DNA from 4 places in the Chitinimonas sp. BJYL2 genome. Region 1 is predicted to be linked to each of the others. Evidence: predicted binding sites of a transcription regulator. Region 1 holds the regulator's gene; each other region holds the start of a gene.
The links. The regulator sigma-54, encoded in region 1, starts transcription at its own class of promoters, with help from an activator protein. The targets are predictions, from matches to a motif close to CTGGCACGCTTCATGCTT.

Region 1 (7,341 bases):
ATCCGCGCCATCCTGGAACTGCACGAAACCGGCAACGACGCCATCGAGCGCCGTCTCGAAGAGCTGATGCGTGAACTCAATATTGCCCATCTGCGCGACAGCTCGGCGCTGTCGCTCTCCGGTGGCGAGCGTCGTCGCTGCGAGATCGCGCGTGCGCTGGCCGCCAACCCGCGCTTCATCTTGCTGGACGAGCCCTTTGCCGGTGTGGACCCGATTGCAGTGATGGATATCCAGAAGATCATCCGCTTCCTCAAGGAGCGCGGCATCGGCGTCCTGATCACCGATCATAATGTGCGCGAAACGCTGGGTATCTGTGATCGTGCCTACATCATCAACGAGGGCAGCGTGCTGGCCTCGGGTACGGCCGAGGAGATTGTCTATAACGACAATGTCCGCCGCGTGTACCTGGGCGAACACTTCCGGATGTAGCCCCAGGCATGAAACAGTCCCTCCAGCTCAAACTCTCCCAGTCGCTCACGCTGACGCCGCAGCTGCAGCAGTCGATCAAGCTGCTGCAACTCTCGACCCTGGATCTGAACCAGGAGATCGAGCGCTTCCTGCAAGACAACCCCATGCTGGAGCGCGAGGACGATGACGAGCCGGAAGTGCATCCGGTCAAAGCCGATGGCTCGCCGGCCGACATGCAGGAGCGTCCGGTTGATACCGAAGCCCCTGCACCCAGTGAAATCGCCGAGCCCGATTACGATGCCGAAGATGCGCTGGGTGACAGCTACTGGAACGAAGCCGGCAGCGGTCGCCAGAACAATGATGGTGACGATGAGTACGATGCCCAGGCCAATGTAGCCCAGGTCGCCACCTTGCGTGAGCACCTGCTGGAACAACTGGGCCTGCTGCCACTGAATCCGCGGGATAAGGCACTGGCCACCTTGGTCATCGATGTGCTCGATGAAAACGGCTATCTCGGTTCCTCGCTGGAAGAAATCTTCGAAATGATCCCGCTGGCGATCCGCGAGGGGCTGGAGATCGAGCCCGAGGAACTGCAGATCGGCCTGCAGCTCGTTCGTCAGCTGGAACCTTGTGGCGTGGGTGCGGTCGATCTTAAGGATTGCCTGATGATCCAGCTGGATCAACAGTATTCGGCCGACCCGCTATACAAGCTGGCCCGTACGCTCGTCGCCGGACACCTCGATTTATTGGCGAACAAGGACTACAGTAAACTTAAGAAAACGCTGAAATGCGACGACACGTTGCTGAGGCAAGCGCAGGTACTGATCCAGCGCCTGAATCCTCGCCCCGGCGCCGCTTTCGGTGAGACCGACACACGTTATGTGGTGGCGGATGTAGTGGTAAAGAAGCTTCGTTCAGGCTGGACTGTCCAGCTCAACGAAGCAGCGATGCCCAAGCTCAAGGTGAACCAGTTGTACGCCAACATCCTGCGACAACACCGTGAAAATGGTACTGGCCTCTCCGGGCAGTTGCAGGAGGCCAAGTGGCTGATCAAGAACGTGCAACAGCGTTTCGACACTATCCTGCGCGTCGGCCAGGCCATCGTCGAAAAGCAGCAGCGCTTCTTCGAGCACGGCGAAGTCGCCATGCGGCCGCTGGTATTGCGCGATATCGCCGAAGAGCTGGATCTGCACGAATCCACCATCTCTCGCGTCACCACGCAGAAGTACATGCTGACACCGCGGGGTATCTATGAATTCAAGTACTTCTTCGGCAGCCATGTGGATACCGACTCCGGCGGTGAATGCTCCGCCATCGCGATCAAGGCGCTGATCAAGCAGTTGTTGCAGAACGAGGACCCGAAAAAACCCTTGAGTGACAGCACGATTGCCGAGGTACTCGGCAAACAGGGCATCAATGTCGCCCGCCGCACAGTCGCCAAATACCGTGAAGCCATGCAGATCCCTCCCGTGAACCAACGAAAGTCCCTGTAGCCGCCATGCATTGCCGGCGGCATCCTTAACGCAAGGAGAGTCGTATGAATCTGACCATCAGTGGGCATCACCTTGAGGTTACCCCAGCCATCCGCGAGTATGTGCAGAGCAAGCTGGACCGCGTAACCCGGCACTTCGACCACGTGATCGACATGGGCGTGACGCTCAGCGTCGACAAGCTGCAACAGAAGATCGAAGTGAACGTCCACTTGCGCGGCAAGGATATCCATGTAGAAGCGACCGACGAAGACATGTATGCCGCCATCGACTTCGTGGCCGACAAACTCGATCGACAGGTGCTCAAGCACAAGGAAAAACGTTACGGCGATCGCCACAGCGATGCCATCAAGTATCAGCCCCCCCAGGACAACCAGGCTTCCGCATAAAGCCCTAGCTGGATAATGCGATACGAGAGGGACGGGAACGGTAAAGGGACGCCGTTCCCGTTTTCCATTTCACGCCCCGAAAAATCACCGTCCTTGCGCACCCTCAGGCCAGCAGGACGTGGCTGATGCGGATTACGATGCACCACTCGGCCGCCAACACGGCACACCGGCTTGTTCTGGCAACTGGCGAGCGTACAATGGCGGCCTACTTCACGAACCCAAACTTATGGCGCTGATTGCCTCTGTCCTGCCGCTGGCCAATGTGTTTCTGGATCTCGACCTGACCAGCAAGAAACGCCTGTTCGAACAGGCGGGGCTGTTATTCGAGAATAGCCACGGCATCGCTCGCAGCACGATCTTCGACGCCCTGTTCGCACGGGAAAAGCTGGGTTCGACCGGGCTAGGACAAGGGGTGGCCATCCCCCACGGGCGCATCAAGGGCCTGAAGGAAGCGCTCGGCGTCTTCGTGCGTCTCAAGCAGCCCATCCCCTTTGAAGCACCGGACGGCAAACCGGTTCAGCTCGCTTTTGTCTTGCTGGTACCGGAACAGGCCACCGACCTGCATCTGCAGATTCTTTCCGAGCTGGCGCAATTGTTCAGCGATCGCAAGCTACGCGAATCCCTGCTGGCCGCCGAAACCGCCGAAGCAACCTACAGCCTGCTGACCCAGTGGCATTCCTGATGGCAACACCCGCCTGCTTGCGTTAGGCTGGATGGCTCAGGAACCCGTTGCAGATACCGACTGCCAACTCATACGCCATGCCCCAGATCACCGTCCGCCAGCTGTTTATCGATAACGCCGAGAAACTGCGCCTGACCTGGCTTGCCGGCCAGAGCGGTGCCAACAACCTGCTGTCGATCGAAGCGGACAAACAGAAGCCGGCGCACGCCCTGGTGGGGCACCTCAACTTCGTCCACCCCAATGGCATTCAGGTGCTGGGTCTGGCCGAAATCGCCTACCTGCAAAGCGTTGAACCCGCTGCGCTGAAAAAGTCACTGGATCATCTTTTCAGTACCGACATGGCGGCGATGATCGTCGCCAACGGCCAGACTGCGCCCGATGTGCTGCGTGAAGCCTGCGAGCGCGCCCATGTGCCGCTGCTGACCTCGCCCGAGCAAAGTCCGTATCTGATGGACGTACTGCGCTTCTATCTGGCCAAGGCGCTGGCGGTATCCACCAATCTGCACGGCGTATTCCTCGATGTGCTCGAGGTCGGTGTACTGATTACCGGCGAGAGCGCCATGGGCAAGAGCGAACTGGCGCTGGAGCTGATTTCTCGTGGCCATGGCCTCGTGGCCGACGATGTGGTCGAGCTGTACCGGATCGCGCCCGACACGCTGGAAGGCCGCTGCCCGCCGCTGCTGCGGGACTTTCTCGAAGTACGAGGTCTGGGCGTGCTCAATATCCGCACGATCTTCGGCGAAACCGCGGTACGGCCCAAGAAGAACCTCAAGCTCATCATCCATCTGACCAAACAGGCTGAATCGGTCACGCCACTGGACCGCTTGCAGATGCAGGCCGCCAGCCAGGGCGTGCTCGATGTGCCGATCCGCAAGGTGGTGCTACCGGTAGCCGCAGGTCGCAACCTGGCAGTGCTGGTCGAAGCTGCGGTGCGCAATTACATCCTGCAGCTACGCGGCATCGATTCCACACGTGAATTCATCGAGCGGCATCAACGCTTCATGGAGTCCGGGGAGTAATCGTGAACCATACGTCCATGCAGATCGTGCTGATTTCCGGGCTGTCCGGTTCGGGCAAGAGCGTCGCTTTGAAGCTGCTCGAAGATCTGGGTTATTACTGTATCGACAATCTGCCCGCGACCTTGCTGCCGCAAACCGTGCGCCTGCTGCAGAACGAGGGTCACCAGCATGTCGGTATCAGCGTGGACATCCGGGGTGCGCAAAGCCTGCCCGCCCTGCCCGATTGTGTGGCCGATCTGCGCGAGCGCCAGCTCGATGTACGGGTACTGTTTCTGGAAGCCAAGACCGAAGCGCTACTCAAGCGCTTTTCCGAAACACGCCGCCGCCATCCGCTGTCTACCCGCTTCCCCGACCTCACCGTCAGCGAGTGCATCATCACCGAGCGCGAGACACTGGCGGAGATTGCCGGCCTGGCGCATCGGCTCGACAGCAGCGACCTATCGGCCAATGCGCTGCGTGCCTGGGTACGTCAGTGGCTGGCCTTGGATCAGTCGCAGCTCACCCTGATCTTCCAGTCCTTCGGCTTCAAGCACGGCGTGCCGCTCGATGCCGATTTCGTCTTCGATGTGCGCTGCCTGCCGAATCCCTATTACGACCCCGCCCTGCGACCGTTGACTGGCAGGGATCAAGCTGTCGTCGATTATCTGGAAGCCGAGGCGCTGTGTCTGGGTATGTACGACGATGTGCGCGTGTATCTGGAGCGCTGGCTGCCGCAGTTCGACCGGGACAACCGCAGCTATGTCACCGTGGCCCTGGGCTGCACTGGCGGCCAGCATCGCTCCGTCTGGCTCGCCGAGAAACTGGCAGCACACTTCAACACGCATCGCCAGGTCTTGATCCGCCATCGCGAATGGCAAGACTGGCAGGAAGACAAATGAGCATGCCACCGCGCACCGTCACGCTGGCCTTTACCGGCGCCTCGGGCCTGCCCTATGGTCTGCGCCTGCTGGAGCAATTGCTCACGGCCGGTGTACAGGTCTATCTGCTGTATTCGCAGGCCGCCCAGGTGGTGGCCCGGCAGGAACTCGGGGAAACCTGGCCCAGCCGTGCCAAGGAACTGGAGGCTCAATTGCTGAGCCGCTTTGGCAGCGTGCCCAGCCAGCTGCGCGTCTTTGGCCGCGAGGAATGGTTTGCGCCCGTCGCCTCGGGCTCCAACCCGGCCGATGCCATGGTGATTTGCCCCTGCACCATGGGCACGCTCGCCGCAGTGGCAGCCGGCATGAGCGACAACCTGATCGAGCGCGCAGCCGACGTGATGATCAAGGAAAACCGCCCGCTGATCCTGGTGCCGCGCGAAACACCGTATTCAGCCATCCACCTCGAAAACATGCTCAAACTCGCGCGGCTGGGTGTGTGCATCCTGCCGCCGAATCCGGGCTTCTATCATCACCCCGCAACGGTGCAGGATCTCGTCGATTTTGTTGTGGCACGCGTGCTCGACCAGCTGCGTGTACCGCATACGCTGATGCAACGCTGGGGAGATGACACTCAACTGGCGGACACCACCCAACCCTGATACCACGAGGAGCAAGTCGAATGGGCATGGATGTAATCGATTACGTGATTCACGGCGACGACATGCAGTTTGTCGAAGTGGAGCTGGATCCCGGTGAAGCCGCGGTCGGCGAGGCGGGCACCATGTTCTATATGGAGGACGGCATCCGCATGGATACCATCTTCGGTGATGGCTCGGCCCAGCAAAGCGGGTTGATGGGCAAGCTGCTCGGCGCGGGCAAGCGGCTTCTGACCGGCGAATCGCTGTTTACCACGGTGTACGTGAACGAAGGCAGCGGCAAGCGCAAAGTCGCCTTCGGGGCGGCCTACCCAGGCAAGATCATTCCGGTAGCGCTGGATCAGATTGGTGGCACCCTGCTGTGCCAGAAAGATTCCTTCCTGTGCGCGGCCAAGGGCGTATCACTGGGCATCGCCCTTCAGCGCAAGCTCGGCGTCGGCTTCTTCGGCGGCGAGGGCTTCATCCTGCAAAAGCTTGAAGGCGACGGGCTGGCCTTTGTCCATGCGGGTGGTGCCACTATCGAGAAAACACTGAAGCCCGGTGAAACCCTGCGCGTGGACACCGGTTGTGTGGTGGCCTTCCAGCCCTCGGTGGAGTTCGACATCCAGTTTGTCGGCAATGTGAAAAGCGCCCTGTTTGGCGGCGAAGGTCTGTTCTATGCCACGCTGCGCGGGCCCGGCAAAGTCTGGCTGCAGTCGCTGCCACTGGCGCGACTGGCTAACCGCATCGTGGGGGCTTCCAAGCAAGGGGGCAGCAATGGCGGCGAGCAGGGTTCACCACTCGGCCGCCTGTTTGAATCGGAATAATGGGCGCACCACCGGCCGGCCCTGCCTGATAGCCTGCCTGTCGCCCACGCGCACGGGACCACGCGGTGCGTTCGATCCAAGCAAACAAAAAGCCACGCAATGCGTGGCTTTTTGTTTGAACTGCCAGCGCAAGCTTAACGGGCCAGGCGCGCATTCACCGCATCAAGCTCTTTCTCGGTCAGTTCGCCGGTCGCAGCCGACAACTTCAGCTCGTTAAGCAGATAGTCGTAGCGGGCACGTGCCAGATCGCGCTTGGTCGAGAAATATTGCTGTTGGGCATTGAGCAGATCCAGCGTGGTGCGCACGCCCACCTCACGACCCAGCTTGGTCGAATCGAGCGAGCTTTGCGAGGAAACCAGCGCCTGCTCCAGCGCCTTGATCTGCGCAGCACCGGCCTGCACGCCCAGATAGGCTTGCTTGGTGGTCTGGGCGGTGCTGCGGCGGGCGGCTTCCAGATTTGATTGCGCCTGATCGCGTAGGGCCAGGGTCTCGCGCAGCTTGGAGCTGGTATTGCCGCCGGTAAAGATCGGGATGTTCAGCTGCACGCCCAGCGTGGACGTCAGGTTGCTATTGCTGCCACGTGCAGCAGCCAAGCCACCCTTGTTCCAGGACTCACCGTACTGGGCTACCAGATCCAGCGTGGGCTGACGGTGCAGGCGGTACTTCTCGATCTCGGCCTCGGCAATGGCCAGCGCGCCGCGCTGCCCCTCAATCGCCAGACTCTTGCTTTCGGCGCGCGCCACCCAATCGTTGATATCGGCCGGGGTGGGCGGCGTGGCAGGCATTTTGGCGGCCAGCGGCACCAGCCCTTCGGCCGGCACACCGGTCAGCTGCAAGAACGCGTTCTGCTTGACCATGTAATCGTTCTGGGCGGCGATTTCACTGGCGACGATGCCGTCGTATTTGGCTTGTGCCTCGTGCGTATCGGTAATCGTGGCAACGCCGACCTCAAAGCTCTTCTTGGCCTGGGCCAATTGTTGCGACACGGCATCCTTCTGCGCGCGGACGAACTCCAGGTTGTCCTGCGCGTACAG
Region 2 (7,341 bases), 540 kb from region 1:
GCTTCAGCGAGGCTCCCTCGCGGCGGCGAGGGCGGGGGGAGTGGGATCGATCAGCGATAGTTCGTTGAATCAGCCTTGGTCGTTGAGCACCCGGCTTTGCCGGGTGAGGCGCTGCAGCTTATGCAGCCACTACTGGTGGAACTCTCGATAAAGGGTCAGGGGTGGAGAGCAGGGCGCTTGGCGGCTGTATTCGCGGCTTGCGTTGGGGAGTTGCCCCGCTCTCCACGCCTGACCCTTCACAGGTCAGGCAGGGTGGTGAGACGTCCGCGTCAGCTTCCCGGCTGCCGCCGCGACGTCGCCACCCCGTGTTGCTCCATCCACTTCTTGTTGTAATGCCTTGAACCGTGGTGGCCTCAGTACTGGAAGCGCTTGGCCAGCAGCACCAGCGCCTGTTCGAGCAGCAGACCGACTATGCCGACCACAAAGATCGCAATCAGGATGTGTTCGACATTGAGGTTGTTCCACTCATCCCAGACCCAGAAGCCAAGGCCCACGCCACCGGTCAGCATCTCGGCCGCCACAATCACCAGCCAGGCCACGCCGATGGCAAGGCGGATGCCGGTGATCATGCTCGGCAGCACGGCCGGAAACAGGATCTTGGTGAAGACTTTCGATTCGGGCAGGTTCAGTACGCGCGCCACGTTCAGATAGTCCTTGGGTACCTGCGATACGCCGGCGGCTGTGTTGAGGATCATCGGCCAGATACTGGAGATGAAGATCACCCAGATCGAGGCCGGCCCGGCGGCCTTGAACACCATCAGGCCGATCGGCAGCCAGGCCAGCGGGCTGACCGGCCGCAGCAGGCTGATGATGGGCGCGAGCATCTTGCTGATGAACTCGAAGCGGCCAATGATGAAGCCGGCCGGAATCCCGATCAGTGCCGCCATGCCGAAGCCCATGCCCACGCGGGCCAGCGAATGGAGGATGTTCCAGCCTATGCCCTGGTCGTTGGGGCCGTTGTCATAGAACGGATGGGCAAACAGCTCGACAGCCGAAGCCCAGGTCTTGGCTGGGCCGGGCAGGCCGGGACTGTACAGCGAGACGGCCTGCCACAGCAGCACGAACAGCGCGAGGCCGAGGACGGGCGGGAAGGCTTCAAAGGCCAGCCAGCGGCCAGCTTGCTGTAGCCAGAGATTACGCGCCGCGCCGGGCTGCACGACTTCGAGCTCGGGCGGTGCGGGGGTGGGGCGGTGACGTTTGGGTGAAGCGGCCGCTGCGGGTGCTTCGGGCAGTGCGGCATTCATTGCGGCGGTTTGCATGGATAGCTCCTCAATTCAGGCACGTATTAGCCCCTCTCCTCACGGGAGAGGGGTTGGGGTGAGGGAGCGGCGCTTGTTTATTACGCGGATGGTCATTTAACCGGCGCCCCCTCACCCTGCCCTCTCCCAGGGGGAGAGGGTTCCAAACCATTGACGTTTCGGGTTCGTGCTACCCGCCATCAAGCCCCGCGAATCTTGAACCCCGCCGCATAAGCCGCCGGGTTCTTGCCATCCCACACCGTGCCGTCAATCAGCGTGCTCTTGCGCATCGGGTCCTTGGGGACGCTGACGCCGAGTGCCCGCGCCGCATCGCTGTAAATGTCGATCCGGTTCACGGCCTTTGCCACCGCCAGGTAATCGGGGTCGGTCTTCAACAGTCCCCAGCGTTTGTGTTGGGTGAGGAACCACATGCCGTCCGACAGATACGGGAAGGTGACCTTGCCGTCGTTGAAGAACTTCATGTAGTTGGGGTCGTTCCAGTTGCGGCCGTGGCCGCTCACGTATTTACCTTCGAGGCGCTGGTCGATGATGTCGACCGGGCAGTTCACATAGCTCTTGTCGGCGATGGTTTCGGCCACTTTCTGGCGGTTGGCCATCACGTCGATCCAGCGCGAGGCATCGAGTACGGCCATTACCAGCGCGCGGGCGGTATTGGGATACTTGGCGGTGAATTCGGCCGTGCAGCCCAGTACCTTTTCGGGATGGTCGGTCCAGATTTCCTGCGTGGTGGCGGCAGTGAAGCCGATGCCGTCGGCTACCGCGCGGTTGTTCCACGGCTCGCCCACGCAGTAGCCATCCATATTGCCCACGCGCATGTTCGCCACCATCTGCGGCGGCGGCACGACGATGGTTTTCACGTCCTTGAGCGGATCAATGCCCTGCGTGGCCAGCCAGTAGTAGAGCCACATCGCATGCGTGCCGGTGGGGAAGGTCTGCGCAAACGTGTATTCGCGCGGCTCGGCCTTCACCAGTTTGGCGAGGCTGGCACCATCCTTCACGCCTTTGTCGAGCAGCTGTTTTGATAGCGTGATCGCCTGGCCATTATTGTTCAGCGTCATCAGGACATTCATGTCCTTTTTGGGGCCGCCAACACCGAGTTGCACGCCATAGATCAGGCCGTAGAGCACATGGGCGGCATCGAGCTCGCCATTGACCAGCTTGTCGCGCACACCGGCCCAGCTCGCCTCCTTGCTGGGGATGATCTTGATGCCGTACTTCTTGTCGAAGCCCAGCACCGCGGCCATCACGATGGAGGCGCAATCGGTCAGCGGAATGAAGCCGACCTTGACCTCGGTTTTTTCGGGCACGCCCATCTTGGTATTGCCGGCCGCACGCACGGCAGGAGAGAGCATCGACAAGATCGGCGTGGCGCTTGCGGCACCGACGCCCATCATGAAGTGGCGACGACCGCTGGAGGCGATGGCGGGATTCTGGTCTTTCATACGGCACATCCTCTCGATAGCTGAATCAAAAATCGGTGGGCATAAAAAAACGACGTCCTGCGGTTGCCTGAGGGCAAACCGAAGGACGTCGTTGTCCGGATTCTGTGGGCACGGCGTTGTGCCCGGTTTTCACTGCTGGCGTCGCCCAACCTTGGGCTGCGCTTGCCTTGTTGGCGTTGCAGCAACCGTGCCAGCACGGCTATTTTGCTGCTGATTTACGCTAATTCATTGACGCGTATGGCTATTTTCGCATTTCATCGGACTGCGACTGGCGTTCGCTCGGCACAATCTGCTTCTGTTGCAATGCACCAAGCTGTATCAGGCCGTACCAAGCTGGTGCATTACCGCCTTGTCGGACACCTCAGCCCAGCAGTTCGGCCGCCGCAATGAACTGCTTGGCAACGTCGCTCAGGCGTTGCCCGCGCGCCATCGCGGTCTTGCGAAGCAGGTTGTAGGCATCGTCCTCGCCCAGCTGTTTGTGCTTCATGATCAAGCCCTTGGCGCGTTCGATGAGCTTGCGCTCATCGAGCTTCTGTTCGGCCTCGGCGAGGCGGGTGCGCAGCGCGCGCTCTTCGTCAAAACGGGCCAGCGCCACCTCGATGACCGGTGCCAGTCGGGCTGTGCTCATGCCATCCACTACGTAGGCGGTAACGCCGGCGCGCACGGCCGAGCGGATCAGTTGCTGATCGCCATCCTGGCTGAACATCACCACAGGACGGGGCGCTTCGCTGTTCATCACCGCCAGCTGTTCCAGCGTATCGCGCGTGGGGGACTCGGTATCGATGATCACCACATTGGGGCATTGCGTTTCCACGGCCTTCAGCAGCGCCTGTGGCGTAGCCACGCTGTCCATGACCTCGTAACCCAGCTGCAGCAAGGCCTCGCGCAGTTCAGCGATGGGCTTTTCGGTGTCGTTGACGAGCAAAATGCGGAGCATGCGCGGGCCGGGTATATATAACCGGTATCACCTTCAGCAAGTCCTGTGCCACGCCTTGATGCGGGCAAACAAAAAGGGCAGACCCTGCGGTCTGCCCTTTTGATGCGCTGGCTGGCTTTTACTTGCTGGCGAGCACGGCGTCCATTTGGTCCATCAGGCGATCCATGCGCTTGATGATGGCGCGGTAAGGATCGGGTTTGGCCATGTCGAGGCCGGCCTTCTTGACGATCTCGTATGGATCGGCCGAGCCGCCTGCCGAAATCATCTCGAAGTAACGATCCCGCATTGCCAGATCGCCCTTGGCAATGCCTTCGGCAAAGTAGGCCGCGGCGCTGATCGAGGTGGCGTACTGGAACACGTAGAAGTCACGGTAGAAGTGCGGGATGTAAGCCCACTCGACGCCATAGGCATCTTCGATCTTCATCACGCCTTCCTTGTGGCCGTGATAGCGCTTGAGCAGATCGAGGTACATCGCGCTGAGCTTGTCGCCGGTGAGGGCGTCGCCACGCTCGATGGCCTCGTGCGAGAGCAACTCGAACTCGGCGAACATGGCCTGGCGGAAGAAAGTACCGCGCAGGGTTTCCAGTTGCTGACCGATGGCGAAGATTTTCTCGGCACGCGTCTTGGCGTTGGCGATCATGTAATCGGCCAGCAGCATTTCGTTGGTAGTCGAGGGAATCTCGGCCACGAACAAGGCGTAGTCGGCGTTCGGGTAAGCCTGTGCGCGGTTCGAATACACGCTGTGCAGCGCATGGCCCCACTCGTGGGCCAGCGTGGAGACGCTGTCGTAGCTGCCGTTGTAGCTCATCAGTACGAACGGGTGCACATCGTAGGCCGAGCCGTTCATATAGGCACCCGAGCGCTTGCCACGCTGCGGCAGCGAGTGCATCCAGCCACCGTTGAAGCCGGCGCGCAGCTCTCGGGCGTAGTCCTCACCCAGCGGCTTCACGCCATCGAGGGTGAGTTGGGCGGCTTCATTCAGCGAATACTCGCGCGGCGGCTTGGCCAGCGGGACGTAGATGTCCGAATAGCGCAGGTCTTTGAGGCCCAGCAGCTTCTGGCGCAGCTTGAAGTAGCGGTGCAGCGTGGGCAGTCCGGCGTTGGTCTCGGTGACCAGGGTGCGGTAGACCGACTCGGGCGTGTTGTCGAAGGACAGCGCGGCGGTCAGCGAGCTGCCATGGTTGCGCGCCTTGGCCTGGAATACCGTGCCTTGCAGATGGCCGGTGTAGGTGGCGCCGAAGGTGCGCTCGTAAACCCGGAAGGCTTTCCAGAAGGTATCGAATACCTGCTTACGCACCTTGGGGTCGCGGTGATCGCGGTAGGCCACATAGCCTTCCTGATCCAGCGTGACCTTCTTGCCCTCGATGGTGATCGTGGGCCAGGGGATGTCGGCATTGGCCAGCAGGCCGTAGATATTGCTGGCGGCCTGCAGCGGGGCATTGGCCGCGGCCAGGATGGCCTCTTCCTTCTGGCCCAGCGTATGCGGTGCCAGACGCAGCGTGGTCATCAGGGTATGGCGGTAAACGCCCAGCTTGGGTTCGGCAGCCAGAAAGCCATTGATCTTGTCGGCCCCCAGCGCGTTGAGTTCGGGCGCGATCCAGGCGGTGGCTTCGTTGTAATCGTTGTACAGATTGGTGGCGAGCTGATCGCGCGCCTGGTTCTCGGCCACGCGGGTGTCTTCGTCCGACTTCATGCTGGCGTAGCTGTACAGGCGCATCAGGCGCTTCTGGATACCGGAGCGGAAATCCAGCGCGGCGAGCAGGGCGGCGGCGTCACGGCCCAGCGTGCCTTTGTAGGCTTTCAGCGCAGGCAGCTCGGCGGCAATGGCCTTGCGCTCGGTCTCCCAGCTTGCATCATCGGCATACAAGTCTTTGAGGTTCCAGACGGTCGCGACATTGAGGGTTTCTGCAGACTTGGCGGCAGCAGGCGGTGTGGGCTGATTGGCAGCGTAGGCGGTGGTCACCGCCAGCATGCAGGCGGTCAGCGCGGATAGCGCTCGGCTCATGGGTTGTCTCCCTGGTTTGAGAATGTGTCAGGCCCGCAACATCAGGGTGAGCGCGGTATCTCCCCCGGCGAGCGCCGCGGCGATTCTACGACCGCATGGGGCAAGGGGCCGAGCTGCATGCGACGAGCCGTTGTTTTCGCGCATGAATGGCAAATTGCTTCGCTGTCGTATTTGGAAAGCGCGGTTTTGCCGTTCTCGCCTGTCGGTGGCAGGAAGGGCAGGGCAATACTCAGTCTGGCCCATGGCGCTGCCTCCCTGTCGTCTCGGGCCAGCAAAAGGACTTTCTGCCTTTCAACGACTATCGGAGCAACACCATGATGCTATTGCAACGCTGTGTGAAGCTGCTGTGCCTGTTGTCCCTCGCCCTGACCGTCCGTGCCGCCCCCCCTGCCGATGTGCCTTACTGGTCCCAGCTTGATAACCAGTACGAACCCCTGGCAACGTGCAGCATTACATCCATGGCCATGATCACGGACTTTTTCAACCTTACAGATCCCGAACAACTGAACCGGCGCACGCCGGATTATCTGTATGAGCGCTTTGGCAAGCGGGGTGATGTGGCCAGCCTGGCGGCCGTGTTCAACACCATTGCGCAGGAGAAGGGCAGCCCGCTGCGCGACAAGGGCTATGTCAACGGCACCATCACGCAGTTGCAGCAACTCGCTGCGGCAGGCAAACCCACCATCATTCACGGCTGGTTTACCGCTTCGGGACATATTCTGGTGGTGACGGGTTATGACGGCCAGAACTACACCGTCAATGATCCCTACGGGCAGTGGAATGGCAAGAAGTTCGGCGGCTACGACACCAGCGTATCGGGCAAGGGCCTGAAATACAGCAAGCGCAATTTCGAGCGTGTCATTACCGACAACGGTCGTGGCACCGACTTGTGGCTGCACGTCTTCGAATAAGCACGGGCAAGCTCAGGGTGGCCGCGGGAGCAAAGCCTGCCCGGCCACTCTCCGACCCAACCGGCTCAGAACGGGATAGCCAGCCAGTAATCCATGGCAATGCCGGCAAAGGTCGCGGCGCCCACCCAGTTATTGTCCAGAAAAGCCTGAAAGCATTTCGCCCGATCCCGCCCGCGGATCATCCGGTATTGCAGGGCAATCAGCACGGCGGCGGCGGTGAGCCCCACGTACCAGAAGACCCCGCGGTGCAATAGCCAGCCGATCAGCCCCATACCGAGCAGGAACAGGCCATGACAGATCATCACGGCTTCGGCATCGAAGCGGCCAAAGGTGATGGCGCTGGTCTTGATGCCGATCTTCAGATCGTCGGGCTTGTCCACCATCGCATATTCGGTGTCGTAAGCCACCACCCAGAACAGGTTGGCAACCACCAGATACCAGGCGTACGCCGGTACCGTGTTCTGGAAGGCGGCAAAAGCCATCGGAATGCCGAAGCTGAAAGCAAGCCCCAGATACGCTTGGGGAATCGGCAGGAAGCGCTTGGTGAACGGGTAGGTGCCCGCCAGCAGCAGTGCCGGCACCGACATCCACCAGACCAGGGGGTTGAGGGGCAGGATCAGCAGACCTGCCGAAAAGGCCAGGCCGCCGGCCAGTAGCAGGGCTTCGCGCTTGCTGACCCGGCCGGTGGCCATGGGGCGGTGCTGGGTGCGCTCCACCTTGTCGTCAAAATCACGGTCGGCATAGTCATTGATCACGCAGCCCGCCGAGCGCATCAGCACCGTGCCGA
Region 3 (7,341 bases), on a different contig from region 1:
ACATCGGGCTTCCTGCTACGCATCGGCGGTCAGGTCGTGCTGGACTCTGACAAGAGCTACTCGATCACGGCCTTGAGCGGTACAGCGGTGCAGTCGGGTGTGTTCTTCTCGTCAGGTACGATTGCCGGTGCCACGTCGGGGATGTCGGTCAACTCGGGTAGTAGCGTCAGCTCCAACCTGGCGGCTGTGAACTCGCTGGATATCAGCACGGTTGAGGGTGCTACCCAAGCCCTGCGTATCGTGGATAGCGCACTTGCGGTGGTCAGCGGCCAGCGCGCAGCCTTCGGTGCGCTGCAGAACCGGTTCATGGCGACGATTGCCAACCTGCAGGTAACGTCCGAGAACCTCAGCGCCTCGCGTTCACGCATCCGGGATGCAGACTTTGCGGCTGAAACCGCTAACCTGACCCGTGCGCAAATTCTTCAACAAGCGGGTACCGCGATGCTGGCACAGGCCAACTCGCTGCCCAATCAGGTCCTGTCGCTGCTGCGTGGTGGTTAAGCCCTCGGATACTATGCAGCAGTCTTTTACGCCAGCGGATCGTTCCGCTGGCTTTTTTGCTTTGTATTCAGCGGCTTGATCGCGCGTAAATTCAACCGGCAAGTTGTTCGAGTTGATAGCTCGCACCGGGGTCCAGCGCCAAGTGGGTGCGCAGATAGGGCAGGGTGGTACTCAGCTCTTCATGCAGGCGCCAAGGCGGATTAAGGATGAACATGCCGCTGCCATGCATGCCGAATCCGTCCTCATTCGGCGTGTGTACCGTCAGGCTCGCGTGCAACCAGCTCTTGACCGGCAAGTGCTTGAGATTCTCAGGCAGCTGGCGCGATTCATAGCGTTGCAGCATCGGATACCAGATCGCATAGGTCCCGGTCGGGAAGCGGCGCAGGGCTTCTTCCATGGCTTGCACCACGCGCTGGTAATCCTGCTTCTCTTCATACGGTGGGTCAATCAGCACCAGACCCCGGCGTGGTTCGGGCGGTAGCACGGCCTTGAGGCCAGCAAAGCCGTCCGACTTGAACAGCTTGGCCTGACGCCGCAGTGTCGCCATATTGTTTTCAAGTATCGGAAAATCCGTTGGATGCAGCTCGAACAAGCGCAACCGATCGCCTTGCCTGAGTAGCGGGGCGGCCACTAGCGGCGAGCCCGGATAATGCAGCAGCTTGCCGTCCTGATTGAGCCCGCGTACCACATCGACATACTGTGCCAAGCCTGCCGGCAGATCGTGGCGCTGCCAGAGCCGAGCAATCCCGCCGGCAAACTCGGCATTCTTGCTCGCATAGTGGCTATCGAGCTGATAAGCGCCAGCACCGGCGTGGGTGTCCACATACCAGTAGGGCTTGTCCTTCTGGTTCAGGTAATCAAGCAGACGGACAAGCAGATAGTGCTTGAGCACATCGGCATGGTTGCCGGCGTGAAAGGCGTGGCGGTAACTCAGCATGGTGCGTTTCTCTGGAAAGTTGACTGCATTGTACCGCTGCCGCTCCATCCGGCCGGTCCCAAGCTGATCGGCGACCAGCTATGGATATAGCAATTCGGTTTTTCTGCGCCTGCCTGCCTTCTGGTAAAACGTCTTCCTCCATGGTGCGATGGCACCGATAGCGTTCCAGCCTGCCGATACGACATGACAACGATTTCCCCTGCACGCCTGACTCATCTCAAACAGCTTGAGGCTGAGTCCATCCATATCATCCGCGAGGTAGCCGCCGAGTTTGACAACCCGGTGATGCTGTATTCAATCGGCAAGGATTCGGCCGTGATGCTGCATCTGGCCAAGAAGGCCTTTGCCCCTGGCAAGCCGCCGTTTCCGCTGATGCATGTGGATACGACCTGGAAGTTCCAGGAGATGTACAAGCTACGTGATCAGCAGGCGGCAGAAGGCTGGAGACTGATCACGCATGTGAACGAAGAAGGGGTGAAAGCCGGCATCAACCCGTTTACCGCCGGTTCGGCCAAGCACACCGATGTGATGAAGACCGAGAGCCTGAAGCAGGCGCTCAACAAATACGGCTTTGATGCCGCATTTGGGGGTGCGCGACGTGATGAGGAAAAAAGCCGCGCCAAGGAGCGTGTCTATTCCTTCCGCGACAAGAACCACCGCTGGGACCCGAAGAACCAGCGCCCGGAACTCTGGAATATCTACAACTCGCGTATCGACAAGGGCGAAAGCATCCGCGTCTTCCCTTTGTCGAACTGGACCGAGCTGGATATCTGGCAATACATCTTTCTCGAAAATATCGAGATCGTGCCATTGTATTTCTCGGCCGAACGACCCGTCGTGAACCTGAACGGTACGCTGGTCATGATTGATGACGATCGCATCCTCCAGTACCTGACGCCCGAGCAGAAAGCCAGCATCCAGACCAAGTCCGTGCGCTTCCGCACGTTGGGCTGCTACCCGCTGACGGGGGCCGTGGAGTCCACTGCGGCCACGCTGCCCGAGATCATTCAGGAAATGCTGCTGACGACAACCAGCGAACGGCAGGGCAGGGTGATCGATCACGATTCGAGCGGCTCGATGGAAAAGAAAAAGATGGAAGGGTACTTCTGATGTCTCACCAATCCGACCTGATCGCCAGCGACATCCTGGCTTACCTCAAGCAGCACGAGAACAAGGATCTGCTGCGCTTCATCACCTGCGGTAATGTCGATGACGGCAAGTCCACGCTGATCGGTCGCCTGCTGCACGATTCAAAGCTGATTTTCGAGGACCAGCTGGCCGCCATCAAGAAGGACAGCCAGAAGTACAACACGACCGATGACGAGTTCGATCTCGCGCTGCTGGTCGATGGTCTGCAAGCCGAGCGCGAGCAGGGCATCACCATCGACGTGGCCTACCGATACTTCAGCACCGACAAGCGCAAGTTCATCATTGCCGACTGCCCGGGCCATGAGCAGTACACGCGCAATATGGCGACGGGTGCATCGACCAGCAATCTCGCCATCATCCTCATCGACGCGCGCTATGGCGTGCAGACCCAGACTCGCCGCCACAGCTTCATCGTGAGCCTGTTGGGCATCAAGCATGTGATTGTGGCGGTCAACAAGATGGACCTGGTCGATTTTGATCAGGCTGTGTTTGACCGTATCCGTGCGGATTACCTCGCGTTTACCGAAGGGCTGGGCATACCCGATATCCGCTTCGTGCCGATTTCTGCACTGCGTGGCGACAATGTAGTCAACGCATCCGAACGCGCGCCTTGGTACACCGGCGGCACGCTGATGCAGCTGCTTGAATCGGTAGAAATCGATCACGACGTGCATCTGGATGCTTTCCGGCTCCCGGTGCAATACGTGAACCGGCCGAATCTGGATTTCCGCGGTTTCTGCGGCACGATTGCCGCTGGCCACGTTGCGCCAGGCGACACCGTAGTGGCGCTGCCTTCCGGGAAGCAGAGCAAGGTCAAGGCCATTGTCACCTACGAGGGCGAGCAGCCAGCGGCCTTTGCGGGCCAGGCCATCACACTCACACTCGAAGACGAGATCGATGTGTCGCGCGGCGACATGCTCGTCAAGGCCAACGAAACCCGTCCCAATGTGGCGACCGCATTCGATGCCCATATCGTGTGGATGAACGAGCAGCCGCTGCAACTGGGCAAGGAGTATCTGTTCAAGCTGGCCGGCAAGCAGGTGAGCGGCCGGGTGGTACAGCTGCTGCAGCGTATCGACGTCAACACCCTGGCACCCAGCAGCGCTGACGAGCTGGCGCTCAACGAAATCGGTCTGTGCCGCATCCAGCTCAATGCTCCGGCCGTATTCGATGCCTACCGTGAAAGCCGCGCCTCAGGCAGCTTGATCGTGATCGATCGGCTCAGCAATGCCACGGCTGGTGCCGGCATGATCGAAGCCGCGGCAGTAGCAGAGCAGGGGGCGGGTGAATCGGACGAGCTGGCGCGTCTGCGTGCGTTTGAAGTGGAGCTGAACACGCTGGTGCGCAAATACTTCCCGCACTGGGAAGCGCGCGATATCGGCACTTTGCTCAAGCGCTGATCCCACCGTTGTTGTTGCATCGACCAAAGCCGGGCGCCATGCCCGGCTTTTTTCATGCCCACTTGCCGCCAGCATGGTTGCGGCAACCAGCAAGGCGGCAAGGCTTGCCGCCTGCCATGAATGGTCGTGGGATCCAGCAGGCAAGTCGTTGATCTATCAGCATCATTGCTGCTGGCACAGCCTGTGCTTTTAACTACCCCGACAGGACCGATACAACACAATAAATCATCCGCGAGGCCACCATGCTTTCGAGCATCAACAAGCACTTTGCCTTCAATGAAGCGGCGCTGAAATTGCGCGCCACGCGTCAGGAAGTCATTGCCAGCAATATCGCCAACGCCGATACCCCGGGCTACAAGGCCCGCGATTTCGACTTTGCGCAGGCGCTGGGCAACGCTGTGGCATCACAGCGCGGTGCCAATCAGGGCATGGGCATGGCGCGGACAGATGGCCGGCACCTTGCGGGCAACAGCCGCAGCGTGCTCGAAGCCGATCTGCTGTATCGGAATGATGTGCAGCCCTCCATCGATGGCAACACGGTGGACATGAATATCGAGATGGCGAACTTTACCGACAACGCCGTCCGCTATCAGGCCAGTCTGACCTTCATGCAGAAACGCATTGAAGGCATGCGCTCGGCGCTGCAGTCGCAATAACAGGTAAGCAGAAGGTATCCGGGGTAAAGGGAGCACGATATGTCACTCTTTCGCGTATTCGACATTGCCGGTTCGGCAATGACCGCGCAGTCGATCCGGCTCAACGCCACGGCCAGCAATCTGGCCAACGCGGAGAGTGCGACCAGTTCGACCGGTCAACCGTATCGCGCCAAGCAGGTGGTCTTTGCCGCCACACCCTTGTATGGCAATCAGCCACAAGCGGTGGGGGTGAAGGTCAATGCGGTGTCGGAAGATCAGTCGCCAGCGCGGCTGGTATACGACCCGAAGAATCCGCTGGCCGACGCAACGGGCTATATCGCCATGCCCAACGTGAATGTAGTGGAAGAGATGACCAACATGATTTCGGCGTCGCGCTCGTTCCAGACCAACGCCGACATGATGAACACGGCCAAAGCCCTGCTGCAGCGCACGCTGCAACTGGGTCAGGCTTGATAGGGGGTTGGCGCCATGACAACCGCCGTCAATAGCAGCGCCGATGTATTCAGCAACCTGAATCAAGCGCGCGACAGCAAAAGCAAGACGCAGGAGATGCAGGATCGCTTTCTCAAGCTCCTGATCACCCAGCTGCAAAGCCAGGACCCCATGAATCCCATGGACAGTGCCGAAAGCACGGCACAGATGGCGCAGATGAGCATGGTGAGCGGGATCGAGAACCTGAATTCCAGCATCACCAGCATGATGACCACATTCAATGCCAGCCAGGGTTTTCAGGCGGCATCACTCATCGGCAAGCAGGTGCTGGTCGAAGGCGACACCATGAGCTTCGACGGCGAGAAGCCCATGAATGCGCAGGTGCTGGTTCCCGAAGGTGGCGCACGGGTCAAACTGACCATCTATGGCGCCGGCAACCAGAAGCTCGACGAAATCGACATGGGTCAGCTTACCGCAGGCAAGCAACCCATCGAGTGGGATGGCAAGGATGCCAGCGGCAATCCTTTACCGGCCGGCAAATATTACCTCTCGGCCACGGCGCAGTCGTCGTCCGGTGCCGAAACCATGCTGCGGACCATGACTTACATGGGTGTCAGCAGTGTGTCGCTGGATGGTGGCAATGTGAACGTACAGCTTGCCGACGGACGTACGCTTCCATACAGCCAGATCAGCAGCATCATGTAAGGGCCGGTGCGTTTCCAGCGTAGCGCACCGATACCAACCCCGACGTAGCAATCGGTAGGAGAATCATCATGGGTTTCCAGCAAGGTCTCAGCGGTCTTAATTCGGCCTCCAAGTTCCTCGACGTAGTCGGTAACAACGTCGCCAATGCCAACACGGTGGGCTACAAGGGCTCGCGTGCCGAATTTGCCGATATCTATGCCAATACGCTGGCCAGCACGAACGTCCAGGTGGGGATTGGTGGCCGCACCTCGAACGTGGCGCAACAGTTTGCCCAAGGCGCGATTACCAGTACCAACAATCCTCTGGATATTGCCATCCAGGGTAACGGCTTCTTCCGCATGATCGACCCAGCCGGCTCCTACAGCTATGCCCGTAATGGCCAGTTCCAGCTCGATCGCGAAGGTTACATCGTCAATAACGGCCAGAAGCTGGCGGGTTACATTGCCAATAACGATAATCAGCTGGTGACCGGCGCGACACCGCAGCCGATCCAGATCAAGACCTCCAACATTGGCGCGCAAGCAACGGGGGGCTCCACACAGGTCAATGCCGGATTGCGGATGGGGATGAACTTCGACGCCCGCAGCCCGATTGTCAACCGTGGCACAGGTACGGTGTCGCTGACTGGCCTGGTGCTCGATACGGCAGCAGCTGTGGCCAGCACACTGACCTACCAGACCCGTGTTGTCGATTCGGCGGGACGCTTCCACACTGTGGATGTGCAACTGACCAAAACCGCCGACGAAGTCGTGGGTGTCAGCCCGGAAACCTGGTCTGTCGCAACCCGGCTGGATGACCTGGGCACCGGTGGCACCTTTACCCCGACCGGCACGATTCTTCAGTTCACTGGCGGCATCCTGTCCAGCGGCTCCAGCCATAACGTGTCATACAAACTGGGCTCGCCGCCAGCCGCCTACGGCACCACGCCGCTGAATTTCACGCTCAACTTTGCCGGTGCCACGCTCGGTGCCGCAACCGTGGCGCCGAACCTGACAACCAACGACACCTCTTTGCTCAACACTTCGGTGGCGGTGTCGGATTCGAATCTGGACTCCACCACGCCAGCCAACACCACGGCTGCCCCAGTTCCTGCTTCTCAGCGTACCTACACACAACGCGTGCTGGACCCGGATGGCTACCCGGTGGATCTGACCATTACCGTGGAAAAGATCGGCGATCATCAGTGGGCCGTGGGTTACACCAGTGTGCCATCGACGACCCCGCTGGGCGCGAACCCAGGCGGCCCGGTCAACCTTGCCGTACCCACCATTCCGATCACGGCCGGCTCGCTGATTTTCAATGAACAGGGGCAGTTGCTCAGTGGCTCACCGCTTACGGCGCAGTATGAATACTCGGCCGGCGAGTTCATGGATATCGAGATCAACCTCAGTGGCCTGACTGAAACGGCATCCGCCTTTACGGCGGGCACGACCGAAGCACGGAGTACGCCATCGGTCACACCATCCGACCCCTCAAGCTACACGCATTCGACTTCGGCCACGGTGTATGACTCTCAGGGCGTGCCCCACACCATGACCATGTATTTCAGCAAGGTGGCCGT
Region 4 (7,341 bases), on a different contig from region 1:
GCCATCCTTGGGCACACCCGTCACCGAAATCTTCGCGCCGAAATCCCAGCCCGCGTAGAGCCCCGTTTCGCCCGCCAATTGTGCAAACACGATTTCAGAACCCGCCGTGTAGGCGCGCGGGAAGGCGTTGGGGCGGCCTGCGCCAATATTGTCAGTGCGCCCGCCTGCCGGCAGGCCGGTCGTGTAGTTGTAGCCATCGATCAGCGAACGGTTGTAGTTGGGGTTCGCTGTCACCCCATCCGGCAGGATGGGCTGGTTGTCGATGATGTCGTAGCTGGTCAGCGTTTTGGTCGGGCTGGCCGGGTCGGGTACGACGTGGAACTGGATGCGATAGCGCTCGTTGTTGTTGGTGTTCACCCACTTGAGCGGATCGCTCACCACGCCCGGGCTGATGACTCCGGTTCCACCGTTGCTGGTGTTCTTGCCGTCGAACGTCGCCGTGGCGGGCACGACGGTGGACGGCACACCCTGCGCCTGAATCACCATGCCAAGGGCATTGACCCCACCAAGCAATGCTGCCGGTGTTTGCACACTGGTTGCACCATCGCTGATACGTGTGATGGTGTAGTTGGCGCCATCCCAGTCTACCCGGTAGTCCGATTCGACATAGCCACCGGCCGGGTCGCGCGAGAACTGGATCGGGCCGCTATCGGCCAGCGTGACGGTACGTGGCAGGTTGGGCCGGCCCAGATTGGATTCGAACGTACCATTACCGGTCTTGATATTGACGAAAACATCCGTACCGGAGTTCGAGACCGGAATCTGCCTTGACGGTGAAATCTGCACGGCGCGCGCACCCTGATCGCCGTCGTAACGGATATTGCCAAAGGCCAGTTCGTTGAAGGGTTTGGTATCGCCCTTGTAACCGGAAAAGATGTAAAGCCCATTGCCGTCGGTCGTGTTGGCAATGCCCAGAAGCTGTTGATATTTGCCGCGAATATCGGCATCGATCATCCGCTTTTCCGCATTGGTCAGCGCCGGGTTACCTGCCTGAACGGCCAGTTGCTGGATATCCTGAATGGTGGACACCACGCTCTGGAGATTGGCCTCGGTGAGCGCCAGCGTGTCGTTGGCGTATTTATTGTTCTCGATGTACTGCCCATTCAGGCTGACCGACTGCTGCAGATCGAGCGAACGCGCGGAAGCCACCGGGTCATCCGATGGGGTGAGAATGGCTCGGCCAGTCGAGAGCTGGTTCTGCAGCTTGAACAGATCAACCTGGCGATTGTTCAGGTTGAACACGCCCTGGTTGTAGATGGAAGCGGTAGCGACGCGCATGATTTGGACTCCTGCTCTGACTAGCTGTCGGCTTAGCGGCCGATATTCAACACTTCGTCGAATGCCCGCTGGGCAACCTGGATGGTTCGGCTGGCAGCCAGATACGCTTGTTGGTACACCAACAAATTGGCAGCCTCTTCATCCAGATTCACACCGGATACATCGGCCATCTTGGTCTCGGTCTGTTGCAGCAGCGAGGCTTGAGCAGCCTGGTTGATCTTGACCTGATTGGCGCGAACGCCAACATCCGATACCAGTTTGCTGTAAGCGCCCTGAAAGCTGGTTGTGCCGTTGGCAAGCTTGTTGGCGGTTTGCAATACACCTATCGCCAGCATGTTGCGTGCATCGGCCTTGCCGCCGCTATTGCCCTCGATCAGGAAAGTGTCGCCCGCTGCCGGCAGCCCGCTCACCTGGATGGTCCAGCCGTTGAAGGTGATGTTGGAACCGGAGGTGTAAGGCTGATTCGACATCGGGGCCGCCGTGATCGGATCATTGAGCACCGTGCCGGTGGCTGGATCGATCAGATCGTAGGTTGTGGCCGGGTTGTTGAAGCGCACGGCAACCGGCGTCTTCAGGGCAAGGTCGATCGGCACGGTACTGACCGCACCTGCAGAGACCGTTGCCGTGCCGTTGTTACGGCGCGGGTCAATCAGGAACCGGTCGCCCGCGGCCGGTGCGCCCGCAATCTGAACGGTCCAGCCGTTATAAGTGATGTTGTTGCCTGCCACATACGCCTGGTTCGCCGCCAGGGTTGCGCCGGTCGCGGCATCGCGGATGTCGTAGCTGGCCGCGCCGGTAAAGACGATCTCGATCTTTTTGGTGGCCGCACCACCCTGTGCCTGCATTGAGGCAGTGATGCTGGTGATGGTACCGGTGCCGGTATTGGCGGTATCGGCCGAACTGGCAATGCTGACTGTGTCTGAAGAGGTACGGATGGGGGTGGCGGCTGCCACCTTGGCAGTATCCTTCACCATCACGGTCAGATTGTCGGCAAATCCTCGTGTTGGCTGCACGGTGAAGCGGTCGCCCGGATTCGGCGTGCCCGTATTGATGCGAAACTGCATCCCGTCGATCTGAACCGGCGGATTGGCCCACTCATTGGCCGTGATATTGAAAACCGCGCCATCTTCCTTGCGCACCACGCGGTAGTCGGGCTGGTCATAAATGAATTCGTAATCGCTGGTTGTCAGCTTGCTGGGATCGTAAATCGAGACCTGCAGGTCTGCGGTGCCCGTATTGTTGTCGTTGGCAATCACGTTCGATGCGGCGGGCAGAAAGCTGACGCCATGGTTGCGTCCTGCTACCAGGTCAGCGGACAACTGAAAGCGCACACCAAAGGCCGAAAAGCCGGTCAGCGATGTCATCGCGCCGCTCGCCAGGGTAACCGAGGCGGTCTGGCCATCGGTCAGCCGGGTGATGGTGTAGTTGGTTCCGGTGGCGTCCAGTGCGACGTTGTAATCACTCTCCACGAAGGGCAGAGCCGAGGTCAGTTCTGCGGTCAGCGATGGGCCGCCAGCACCGCCCAGATCATGTTGGGCGTTGACGCGTTCGGCATAGAACTGGAAGAAGTTGCCGCCATACTGACCGTTCAGGTCTTGGCCACTCCGGTGCTGCACATTCACTGCCTGTGCCAGTGCAACGGCTACCCGACCCAGAGAATTCTGGGCCACATCCAGCACTTCCTTGCGGAACTCCAGCACACCACCCAGCGAGCCCCCGGTAATCATGCTGCTTGGAATGATCGCGGTGACGCCATACTGCTGATACGCCACATCGAAGCGGGAGGGATCATCCGCGGCCTGCACGGCGCCAAGCGTGAAAGCCTGGTTGCCCACGACCAGATTCTGGCCGTTACCGATAAAGATGTTGTAGCTGCCATCAGATTGCTTGATGACCGTGGACTTCACATATTTGTTGAGTTCCTTGACCAGCTGATCACGCTGGTCGAGCAGATCGTTGGGCGGATTACCGCCGCCAGCGCCCTTGGCCAGAATGATCTGGTCATTCAGGTTGGCCAGTTGGCCGGTAATCGAATTGATGCTGTCTACGGTTGCCTTGATCTCGGTATTCACATCCTCACGGAGCGTCTGCATACGGCCATTCACCGTATTGAGCTTCTGGATCATGGCCTCAGCCAAGCCAAGCAGGGATTGGCGTGCCGGTACGCTTTGCGGGTTGTTCGCAACCGTCTGGATCCCAGTAAAGAAGTCCTGCAGTGAGGGCGAGAAACCGGCACTGGGGTCCGCCAGCAGGTTGTCCAGATCGTCCAGGTGCGACTTGAGGTTGCTCAGGTAGCCTTCCTGCGTCTGCGCCAGTTGCACTTGGCGGCCAATGAACTCGTTGTAGATCCGCTGGATAGTATCGACTTCAACGCCGCGCCCCAGGAAGCCACCACCCGTCGGGGTGGGCTCCACGGCGCTCTGGGTGATGGTCTGGCGGTTGTAGCCAGGCGTGCTGGCGTTGGCGATGTTGTGGCTGGTGGTATTGAGACCGATCTGTGCTGCCTTCAGTCCCGAAACCGCAATGCCGTAAATGCTGTTACCCATGATGTTCTACCTCTCTGGCCGGGCGATTCAGGCCGCAGCCCGATAGGCGCGCAGTGCCGGATGCTCGGCAACACGGGCAAGTTTTCTGGCGTAGGCGGGATCGGTGGCATAACCACCCTCCTGCAAGCCGCTGGCAAAGGCCTTGGCATCGCTGCCGGCTTGCACGGCATCGCCATAGCGGCGCGACAAGAGCTTCGCGTAATCGGCAAAAGCATCGGCGTAGCTGTCATAGGCGCGGAAGCGCTCGACCCGTTTCTGCGCGACGCCATCAACGTATTCGGTGGTGGTGATGTCGGCCGTCTTGCCGGTCCAGCTGCTGCCTGCCTTGATACCGAACAGGTTGTGGGTGTTGTTGCCCTTCGCATCCGTGATCGGCTTCTTGCCCCAGCCGGTTTCCAGCGCGGCATGGGCCAGCATCAGGTGCGGCGACAAGCCCAGCATTTGCGCGGCGCCGGAGGCAGCTTCACCCAGGGTCTCGACAAAGCTGCTGGAGTTGGCCGGCGCGGCTGCCGGGGCAGCGGCAGGATTTGCCGCCCGCGCGGTCTCCACGCCTCGGGCGGGGCTGCGCTGTGGCTGTTGGAGCAGGCTTGGATTGCCCATGCGCTCAATCTGCGCCGCAATCACATCGGCCAGCCCAAGCCCCTTGCCGCTGGTCATGGTCTGTGACAACTGCTGGTCGTACATCGAGCGGAACATGCCGACCGAATTGCTTTCCAGCTCGTCAAACTTGGGGGATGCCTCGCGCATGGACTTCATCACCATATCGAGAAACATCTTCTCGAACTGACCCGCGACCTCGCGCGCAGCACCCTTGGGGTCCTTGGCGACGCGGGCGCGCAGATCGCCCACGGCCTGTGCGTCAATCGCGAGGCGGGCGTTCAGAGCGGCGTTCTGGCTGGCGGTAGAGAGGGACATGATGCTTTACCCGGTTCGACATTGGTCAGAACGGATAAAGCAGGTAGCGTGCCAGAATGCAAGTCTATGATTCTATTGAATCAATCTGGCAAAAATACGAAGGCTGGGGGTGTCTGGCAGGACGAGGCGGCAAGATTCTCCGCCCGGCTGATCCGCGGTCAGATGACTTCGAGTTCGGCCTTGAGCGCGCCTGCGGATTTCATGGCCTGGAGGATGGCCAGCAGATCCTGCGGCGTAGCGCCGATCTGGTTGAGTGCGCGGACCACATCATTGAGCGAAGCGCTCTTGGGCACAGAGGTGACGCCGCCCTTCTCTGCCTTGACTTCAACCGTGGCATTCTTGACCGGTGCGGTCTGGCCGCCTGACAAGGGGCCGGGTTGGCTGACGTCATTCTTGGCGGAGATGGTGACCGTGAGATTGCCGTGGGAAATCGCACACGGCTCCAGAGTGACCGCCTTGTTCATTACCACCGAGCCTGTACGTGCATTGATGATGACCTTGGCGATGGCCTCGTTGGGGACAATGTTCAGGTCCTCCAGCCGGGCCATGAAGGCAACGCGGGCGTCCGGGTCCTGCGGGGCCCGGACCTGGATGGTACGGGCATCCAGTGCGCGGGCTGTGCTGACCCCGAAGCTGCTGTTGATGGTCTGCACTACCTTGCTGGCGGTGCCGAAATTGGCTTCGTTCAGGGATAGCTGAATGAACTCGCCATCCCCTACCCCCCCGGGGACTTCACGTTCAACCGTAGCGCCATTGGGCAATCTGCCCACCGCCAGCTGATTGACCTGGGTGCTGGAACCACCGGCCGATGCGCCGGCGCCGGCCACGATGACGTTGCCTTGGGCTATGGCGTAAATCTGCCCGTCGGCACCCTTTAGCGGACTCATCAGCAAGGTGCCGCCACGGAGGCTCTTGGCATTACCGATGGACGACACGGTAACGTCAATCTGCTGGCCTACTCGGGAATAAGGCGGCAGGACAGCCGTGACCGTCACTGCCGCGACGTTCTTGAGTTGCAGATTGGTACCTGGTGGTAGTTGCACGCCCAGTTGGGTAAGCATGTTGAGCACGCTTTGCACCGTAAATGGTGTCTGCGTGGTCTGGTCACCGCTTCCATCAAGGCCAACGACAATCCCGTAGCCGATAAGCTGGTTGGGACGTACGCCACCTACCGTGGTGAGCTCCTTGAGGCGCTGCGCCTGAGCCAGACTGCATCCCGCAATCAGCAGCACACAGGCAATCAGACGGGCAGCGCGGGCAAGGATCATGGGTACTTGAGAAGTTCTGGGCTAGAAGGGCAAGAAGCTGAAGAAGAATTTCTGCAACCAGCCGGCGCGGTCAGCGCTGGCAATCGTGCCGCTGCCCATTTCTTCAATACGGGCCTCGGCGATGCGGTTTGAGGATACCACATTGCCTGCCTTCACATCGGCAGGGTTCACGATGCCGGATACCCGCAAGTAACTGATCTCGCCGCGAATATTGACCTGTTTTTCACCGGCGATCACGAGGTTGCCATTGGCCAGCACGTCCGTTACCTGCGCTGTGATCGAGCCACGGAAGCTGTTGCTCGAACGCGCCGTTCCCTTGCCATCGTGCTTGTTGGAGGAGGCAGCATCCAGATTCAAACCACCCAGCAAACCGTTGTAAAGACGCGAATTGGCGGCAGCGGCAATTTCGGTGGTGTTTTCCGAGCTGCGCTCTGCGGTGATGGCCGAATTGCTCGATGCATTCACCTGCTCTTCGATCATCACCGTCAGGTTGTCGCCCAGCCGGCGTGCAAGCGGGTCCTCGAACATCATGCGCGCACCCGCGGTCTGGTAGATGCTGCCATTGGCCAGCACCACCGGTGCCTGTGCCATGGGCCGAACACTGGTGGGTTGCGTGATGATGGTGGGCGGCACGCTGCTGGCACAGGCGGTGAGCAGCAGCGGGGTCAGTACGATCAGTTTGCGGATCATGATGGCGTTCCTGTCTTTATGGGTATGTGCCGTTGATCACTTACAGCTGCGTCAAGCGCTGTAGCATCTGGTCAGACGTCTGGATCGACCGCGAGTTGATCTCATAAGCGCGCTGCGCCTGGATCATGTTGATCAGCTCTTCGGTGATGTTGACGTTGGACGTTTCCACATACTGCTGGTTGAGCACGCCCAGACCATTCTGGCCGGGATCTCCCACCTGTGGCGCACCCGAGGCCGCGGTTTCCATATAGATGTTCTCGCCCGCGCTCAGCAAACCGGCCGGATTGATGAAAGTAGCCAGCTGCACATTGCCGATCTGCGTAGCCTGGGTCTGGCCGGCTTGCAGTGCCGTCACCACCCCATCGCGGCTGACGCCGAATTGCAGCGTACCCTCGGGCACAGTGATGTTGCCGGCGAGCGGATAGCCCTCGGCGGTCACGATCACACCCTGGTTATTGAGCTGGAACGCGCCATCACGGGTGTAGCCAATCGTGCCGTCAGGCATTTCGATCTGGAAGAAGCCGCGACCGTTGATAGCGAGGTCATACGGGTTATCCGTCAACTGCAGATTACCCTGCGTGTGGATGCGCTCGGTGGCCACGGGCTTGACGCCGGTGCCGAGCTGCAGGCCCGTAGGCAACTGC

Region 2: the regulator sigma-54 is predicted to act here: its motif matches at 2,878-2,895, upstream of O9X62_RS00360 (CmpA/NrtA family ABC transporter substrate-binding protein).
Region 3: the regulator sigma-54 is predicted to act here: its motif matches at 4,159-4,176, upstream of flgB (flagellar basal body rod protein FlgB).
Region 4: the regulator sigma-54 is predicted to act here: its motif matches at 4,777-4,794, upstream of flgJ (flagellar assembly peptidoglycan hydrolase FlgJ).

What each region holds. Positions count from the first base shown of each region.
Region 1 covers NZ_JANZKW010000001.1:610,062-617,402, forward strand. Annotated here, with positions in the region: gene lptB (LPS export ABC transporter ATP-binding protein) at 1-429, shown strand, start outside; gene O9X62_RS02900 (RNA polymerase factor sigma-54) at 438-1,901, shown strand; gene hpf (ribosome hibernation-promoting factor, HPF/YfiA family) at 1,946-2,287, shown strand; gene ptsN (PTS IIA-like nitrogen regulatory protein PtsN) at 2,514-2,969, shown strand; gene hprK (HPr(Ser) kinase/phosphatase) at 3,047-3,988, shown strand; gene rapZ (RNase adapter RapZ) at 4,006-4,866, shown strand; gene O9X62_RS02925 (flavin prenyltransferase UbiX) at 4,869-5,504, shown strand; gene O9X62_RS02930 (TIGR00266 family protein) at 5,525-6,307, shown strand; gene O9X62_RS02935 (TolC family outer membrane protein) at 6,442-7,341, opposite strand, start outside.
Region 2 covers NZ_JANZKW010000001.1:69,720-77,060, reverse strand. Annotated here, with positions in the region: gene ntrB (nitrate ABC transporter permease) at 354-1,259, opposite strand; gene O9X62_RS00360 (CmpA/NrtA family ABC transporter substrate-binding protein) at 1,439-2,701, opposite strand; gene O9X62_RS00355 (ANTAR domain-containing response regulator) at 3,063-3,638, opposite strand; gene pepF (oligoendopeptidase F) at 3,757-5,643, opposite strand; gene O9X62_RS00345 (C39 family peptidase) at 5,958-6,554, shown strand; gene ubiA (4-hydroxybenzoate octaprenyltransferase) at 6,620-7,341, opposite strand, start outside.
Region 3 covers NZ_JANZKW010000002.1:174,825-182,165, reverse strand. Annotated here, with positions in the region: gene O9X62_RS06515 (flagellin) at 1-501, shown strand, start outside; gene O9X62_RS06510 (23S rRNA (adenine(2030)-N(6))-methyltransferase RlmJ) at 593-1,438, opposite strand; gene cysD (sulfate adenylyltransferase subunit CysD) at 1,622-2,548, shown strand; gene cysN (sulfate adenylyltransferase subunit CysN) at 2,548-3,987, shown strand; gene flgB (flagellar basal body rod protein FlgB) at 4,230-4,643, shown strand; gene flgC (flagellar basal body rod protein FlgC) at 4,683-5,096, shown strand; gene O9X62_RS06485 (flagellar hook assembly protein FlgD) at 5,112-5,780, shown strand; gene O9X62_RS06480 (flagellar hook-basal body complex protein) at 5,849-7,341, shown strand, end outside.
Region 4 covers NZ_JANZKW010000002.1:165,739-173,079, forward strand. Annotated here, with positions in the region: gene flgL (flagellar hook-associated protein FlgL) at 1-1,278, opposite strand, end outside; gene flgK (flagellar hook-associated protein FlgK) at 1,311-3,824, opposite strand; gene flgJ (flagellar assembly peptidoglycan hydrolase FlgJ) at 3,852-4,739, opposite strand; gene O9X62_RS06460 (flagellar basal body P-ring protein FlgI) at 4,898-6,007, opposite strand; gene O9X62_RS06465 (flagellar basal body L-ring protein FlgH) at 6,029-6,697, opposite strand; gene flgG (flagellar basal-body rod protein FlgG) at 6,738-7,341, opposite strand, start outside.